Thiocystis violascens DSM 198: one gene and its partner. The protein of the gene in region 1 interacts with the protein of each later gene in a pairwise test. Links are inferred from orthologs where the notes say so. Each region holds a gene or a part of one and is shown on either strand. Other genes may lie near its edges.

Region 1 (3,224 bases):
TGGCGCGGCGCGAAACCACCAGATTGGGCCGGCGACCGCCCTCGAATTTCGTAATCCTGAAATCGAAACGTTGGCCGACGAACTCGGACAGATCTTCGATAAAGCGGATATCGATCTGCGAGGCCGGACAGAAGGCCCGGATCCCGGCCACCTGGACCTCGACCCCGCCCTTCACGGCGGCGCTCACCTGACCCTGCACCGGCAAGCCCTGGCGGTAGGCGTGTTCCACCTCGTCGACGCCATGATAACGATGGCCCTGCTGGCTGCCGAGCAGCAGCATGCCGCTGTCCTCGTCCTTGCCGGTCACCAGGGTTTCGATGGTCTCGCCAACGGCATGCTTGAGTTGCCCCTCGGCATCTTTCAGGACCGCGATTTCCAGGCGTCCCTCGGACTTGGCGCCCAAGTCGACAAAGGCATAGTCCTCGCCGATCGCCACCAGAGTGCCGCTCACCCGGTCGCCGATGGCGGGTTCGCCCTTCTGGGTTTGCGGGTGAGCTTGATCGAATTGTTTGAGCAGATCTTCGAAGTTTTCAGTGTCGGACATGATAGGCGGGTGCCGCAGGGTTGTGGTGATCCGATCTATTGTAGGGCGGATTGGCCGGTTACCCCAGCCCGATTCGACCGCGTCTATCCCGCAGACTCCAAACGCGCATAGGCCAGCACCAGCCATTTCGGGCCGACATCCCGAAAATTGACCTGGATACGGGCATTGGTCCCGCTGCCCTCCTGGTGCAGGATCACGCCCTCGCCGAACTTGGGATGCCGAACCCGCTGACCGAGTTGAAAACCGCCGGCGACCGGCATCCCGGCCTGACCCCGCATCGGGGCTGTCGCGGCCGGGCGACGTGCGACGCCGCCGCCACGCACCTCTTCCACCAGATCGGGCGGAATCTCGCGCAGAAAACGCGACGGTGCGGGATAGTCCTCGCGTCCGTAGAGACGGCGGCTCTCGGCATGGGTGACGAACAACTGCTGCATGGCGCGGGTCATGCCGACGTAGCAGAGGCGCCGTTCTTCTTCGAGCCGGGCCGGATCCTCGGCCGACAGACTGTGCGGGAACAGACCTTCCTCGACGCCCACCAAAAAAACGATCGGGAACTCCAGACCCTTGGCGCTGTGCAGGGTCATGAGTTGCACAGCATCCTCCGCGCGGTCGGCCTGGGTCTCGCCGGCTTCCAGCGCGGCATGGGCGAGGAAGGCGCCAAGCGCATCGCCCGATTCGTCGTCCAGTTCGTGCTCGAATCGCGTGACCGTTTCCACCAACTGTTCCAGATTTTCGATCCGATCCTGGCCCTTGCCGTCTTTGTTTTTCTGGTAGAACGCGGGGAGTTCGGTGACATCGATCAGATGTCTGGCGAGACCGGCCAATGTCCGGCCGTCGTTGTTTCCGGTCTGCACCTGGATCAGTTCGATAAATTTGCGCAGCGCACCGCTCGCTCTCGGTCCCAGCGCGTCGGTGGCGGTCAGATCCAGCGCGGCCCGCCAGAGCGAGACGCGGGATTCGCGCGCCTGCTGACGCAACAGATCGAGTGTGCGCTCGCCGATACCCCGCGTCGGCGTATTGACCACGCGCTCGAAGGCTGCGTCATCGTCCGGATTGGCCACGAGACGCAGATAGGCGAGCGCGTCGCGAATTTCGGCACGCTCGAAAAAGCGCAGTCCGCCATAGACGCGATAGGGGATTCCGGCCTGGATCAGCGATTCCTCGAACAGCCGCGATTGGGCCGTGGTGCGGTAGAGGATCGCGCACTCGTCGCGCCGATAGCCATCGGTCTCGACGAAACGGCGGATGCGCTCGATCACGAAGCGCGCCTCGTCGACCTCGTTGAAGGCGGTATAGCGACGAATGGGCTCGCCTGCGCTGTCCTCGGTCCAGAGATTTTTGCCAAGACGGGTCGGATTGTGATCGATCAGGGCGTTGGCCGCGGCGAGAATGTTGCCGGTTGAGCGATAATTCTGCTCCAGCCGAACCGTGCGGGTATTGGGATAGTCGCGCTGAAACGACTGGATATTTTCGACCTTCGCGCCACGCCAGCCATAGATGGACTGATCGTCGTCGCCCACCGCGAAGAGATTGTCGTTGCGCCCCGCGAGCAGTCGCAGCCAGGCATATTGAATGGCGTTGGTATCCTGAAACTCGTCGACCAGAATGTGACGGAAACGTTCCTGATAGTGGTGCAGGATGTCCGGTCGTTCGCGCAGCAGTTCGAGCGCCGAGAGCAGCAGATCCGCGAAATCCAGTAGACCGCCGCGGGTACGCAACGACTCGTACTCACGATAGACGCCGATCATTTTGTCCAGGAAAAAATCGCCACCCGCATCCAGATGTTGGGGCCGCAGACCTTCGTCCTTCTGTTTGTTGATGAAACCCTGTACCTGACGCGGCGGCCAGCGTGCTTCGTCAAGCTGCATTGCCTTCAGAATACGTTTGACCAACCGGAACTGATCGTCCGCGTCCAGAATCTGGAAGTGCTGGGGCAGTTTGGCATCCTGCCAGTGAGCGCGCAGAAAGCGATGGGCAAGACCATGAAAGGTTCCGACCCACATGCCGCCGACCGGTTCTCCGAGCATTTCCTCGATGCGCCCACGCATCTCCCGCGCAGCTTTGTTGGTGAAGGTCACCGCTAGCACCGCCCAAGGCGGTACCTGCTCGACCTGAATCAACCAGGCGATGCGATGCACCAGCACGCGGGTCTTGCCGGAACCTGCGCCAGCCAGGATCAGCAGATTTCCGGCTTTGGCGGAAACCGCCTCGCGTTGGGCTGCATTGAGTGAGTCGAGCAGAAGGGATACATCCATCAAGGCATTTTACCCGTGATCGACGGATCGCGGGATAAAACTCCCGACAGACGAGAGATTTGAGCGTTTCGGTCGGGTTTTTATAAAAAATGATGTATACAAATAATTATAATAATAAGGGTTGTGGATAAACTGATTTTTTATTTAAATTAATTTAAAAACAAACGGTTGAATAAGATAAAAGAAGTGCATGGATGCTGGCTAAAGCGATGGATAATCTGTGTGTAACATCGCTCGGCGCATTTTTGCACAGATTATTCACAAATCGCTCCAGTGGTTTTGACCAGGTTTTTATTTATTGATTATTAATCAATAACTTGTGTTTTTGGGCGATTAATCCAGGGCCTGGCGCAGTCGCTGGGGCGATGATCGACGCAAGCGGTGCTTGATGCGATGACTTTAAGAATGGCTTGAAAGCGGCGTAG
Region 2 (3,313 bases), 590 kb from region 1 along the record:
CTGAAAGGACTCGGGATCGAGGCCCTGCTCGTGATCGGCGGCAATGGCTCCATGCAAGGCGCGCTGTCGCTCGCCGAGCATTGGTCCGGGCAAATCATCGGACTGCCCGGCACCATCGACAACGATTTGGGTGGCACCGACTGGACCATCGGCTTTTTCACCGCATTGGATACCGCGCTGGATGCCGCCGACCGTCTGCGCGACACCGCCGAGGCGTTCGATCGCATCTTCCTGCTGGAGGTCATGGGACGGCATGCCGGCTGGATCGCCCTGTTCACGGGCATCGGCGGCGGCGCCGAGGAGATTTTGATTCCCGAGCACGCCTACGACCCCGACACCATCGTCAAGCGCATCAAGGAATCCCGTTCCCGCGGCAAGCGCAGCCACATCATTGTCGTGGCCGAAGGCGCCTGCGAAGGGGGCGTGAGCCGGGTGGCGGCGGACATCGAGGGCCACGGCTTCGAGACGCGCACCTGCGTGCTGGGTCATGTCCAGCGCGGCGGCTCGCCAGTGGCGCTGGATCGCTATCTGGCCACCGAACTTGGCGTCTTCGCCGTCCAGGCGGCGCTTGATGGCAAGAGCCATGTACTCGCGGGCAAGCAGGGGAAGACCAATCGGTTGGTCCCACTGAACGAGGCCCTGGATGGCAATAACCAACCGCCCATGCATCTGCTGGAGATTAACCGCTTCCTGGCGACCTGAACCACCTGCCAAGTTGTCTCCCGCGATCTCCCAGACACCAACCGTTGTTCGTGGATTGATCGACATGATTTCTCGTGATACCGCTCTGCGGTGTCACGCCTCTGACGGCGCTCCGCATCCTTAGCAATCCGACGCAGACCTTCGCCTCACGCGCCCGGATCGTTTAGCATTCCCTCCCAATCGAATTCATTGATCACCCAGCGCCGCTTCAGGCCATAGAGAAATATTGCACCATGAACGAAACGATCGAAATCAAGGTTCCGGATATCGGCGACTTCAAGGATGTGGAAGTCATCGAGGTGCTGGTATCGCCCGGCGACCAAGTCACTGAAGAAGCGTCACTGATCGCCCTCGAAAGCGACAAGACGACCATGGAAATTCCCGCTCCGTGCGCGGGAACCGTCAAGTCCGTCAGCGTCAAGGTTGGCGACCGGGTCTCGCAAAACGCTGCCATCCTCACGCTGGAGGTCGACAGCGAAGCCGCCGCCCGCGTCAGATCCGGCGCCGCGGCAAACGTCGCCGGCGATCAAGGCCCGGCGGATCTGGTGACCGAGGTCGTGATCCTCGGCGCCGGTCCCGGCGGCTACACCGCCGCCTTCCGCGCCGCCGATCTGGGCAAGAAAGTGGTCCTGATCGAGCGTTACGAAACGCTCGGCGGGGTCTGTCTCAATGTCGGCTGCATCCCCTCCAAGGCGCTGCTGCATACCGCCGTCATCATGGAAGAGGTCAAAACGCTGGGCGTCATGGGCGTCACCTACGCCGCCCCCGAGGTCGATCTCGACCAGATGCGCGCGGGCAAGAATCAGGTGGTCGCCAAGCTCACCGGCGGACTCGCCGCCATGGCCAAGCAGCGCAAGGTGCAGGTGATCCAGGGCAGCGGGCGTTTCGAGTCGCCCAATCGCATCGGTGTCGAAACCAAGGAAGGCCGGGTACGCATCCAGTTCGACCAGGCCATCATCGCCTGCGGTTCGTCCTCGATCAAAATCCCCGGCTTTCCGCATGAAGATCCGCGCGTCATGGACTCCACCGACGCGCTCGCGCTGGCCGATGTGCCGGAGCGGATGCTGATCGTCGGGGGCGGCATCATCGGTCTGGAGATGGCGAGCGTCTACAGCGCGCTCGGCTCGAAGATCGACGTGGTGGAGTTCAAGGACCAACTCATGCCCGGCTGCGACCTGGATCTGGTCCGCTGTGTCGAGAAGATCATCAAGAAACGCTACGACCGGATCATGCTGGAAACCAAGGTCGCCAGTCTGAGCGCCAGCGCCGAGGGCATCAAGGCCGTCTTCGAGGGCAAGCATCCCGGCGAGTCGACCTACGACAAGGTGCTGGTCGCGGTGGGCCGTCTGCCCAACGGCAAGCTGATCAATGCCGAGGCCGCCGGGGTCAAGGTCGATCAGCATGGCTTCATCAAGGTCGATCAGCACATGCGCACCAACGTGCCCAACATCTTCGCCATTGGCGACGTGGTTGGCGGCCCGATGCTGGCCCACAAGGCGACTCACGAGGCCAAGGTCGCCGCTGAGGTGATCGCCGGACTGCCCGCGCTCTTCGACCCGCTGACCATTCCCTCGGTCGCCTACACCGACCCCGAGGTCGCCTGGATGGGGCTGACCGAAACCAAGGCCAAGGCCGACGGCATCCCCTACGAAAAAGGCGTCTTCCCCTGGGCCGCGAGCGGCCGCGCGCTCGGCATCCATCGCGACGAGGGCATGACCAAGCTGCTGTTCGACCCCGAGACCAAGCGCATCCTTGGGGCCGGCATCGCCGGACCCAACGCCGGCGAACTGATCGGCGAGGCCGTGCTGGCGCTGGAGATGGGCGCGGACATGGAAGACATCGGGCTGACCATCCACCCACATCCGACCCTGTGCGAAACCATCGGGCTGGCGGCGGAGATGGCGCATGGGTCGATTACGGATTTGATTGCGCCGAAGAAGCGTTAGGGTGCATCCAAATCCATGCCCAAGGAACCCGAGTTCGCAACAGCCGGAAGCCAGCGCTGGCTCCAGATTGCCGTCGCCAAGGCACCTCATCTCATCGAGCAGGCACTCCGCGATGCGGGTGCCATCGAGGAGGATGAAACGCTCGCTTGGTGCTCGCCAATTGGCTTCACGCACTTTGCGGAGTATCGCGATGAAGCGGCTTTCAGGATGCTTGGTATCGGCGAGTTTCCGATCCGCGACCTGACGGATTTCTGGCCCCGTCGCGGTCCGGTTTGGGATGGGCTGGCCGTCACGAATCGAGAGAGGTTCGTCCTCGTCGAAGCCAAGGCGCATGTCGCGGAGGTCTTGTCACCTCCATCGAAAGCTGGCCTAAAGTCCAGAGCGATCATTGATGCCGCGCTTGAGGAAGCGCGCGTATTCTATGCCCCGCGCTCAAACAAAGTTTGGTCAGAGCATTTCTACCAATATGTGAACCGCCTTGCACATCAATACCTTGTCGCACATGTCAACGAACTTCCTTCTCGCCTCGTCTTCCTTGACTTCTACAATGCCAGAGACATGAAAGGGCCATCCAGCGCCGCCGAGTGGGTGGGTGTAGCGAAACTGATTCATGCTTTCCTTGGGCTACCCGAATCACTCGAACGCTTTGGCGTCTATCATGCGTT

Evidence for each region.
Region 2: the proteins of uvrD (region 1) and lpdA interact in binary tests that used the Escherichia coli proteins (3 or more experiments, as listed by UniProt). The link is inferred for Thiocystis violascens DSM 198 from one-to-one orthologs.

The regions. Positions count from the first base shown.
Region 1 is NC_018012.1:3,126,421-3,129,644, reverse strand. The notes cover bases 214-3,115. They hold uvrD (DNA helicase II), read right to left. Parts: upstream 2,800-3,115; coding sequence 628-2,799; downstream 214-627. Other genes in these bases: rpsA (30S ribosomal protein S1), read right to left, coding at 214-544. Also shown: more of rpsA, read right to left, coding at 1-213. UniProt on the Escherichia coli protein: A helicase with DNA-dependent ATPase activity. Unwinds DNA duplexes with 3'-5' polarity. Translocates on single-stranded DNA with 3'-5' polarity. Initiates unwinding more efficiently from a nicked substrate than double-stranded DNA.
Region 2 is NC_018012.1:3,716,491-3,719,803, reverse strand. The notes cover bases 301-3,291. They hold lpdA (dihydrolipoyl dehydrogenase), read left to right. Parts: upstream 301-935; coding sequence 936-2,648; downstream 2,649-3,291. Other genes in these bases: THIVI_RS16500 (hypothetical protein), read left to right, coding at 2,664-3,291; THIVI_RS16510 (ATP-dependent 6-phosphofructokinase), read left to right, coding at 301-702. Also shown: more of THIVI_RS16510, read left to right, coding at 1-300; more of THIVI_RS16500, read left to right, coding at 3,292-3,313. UniProt on the Escherichia coli protein: Lipoamide dehydrogenase is a component of the glycine cleavage system as well as of the alpha-ketoacid dehydrogenase complexes.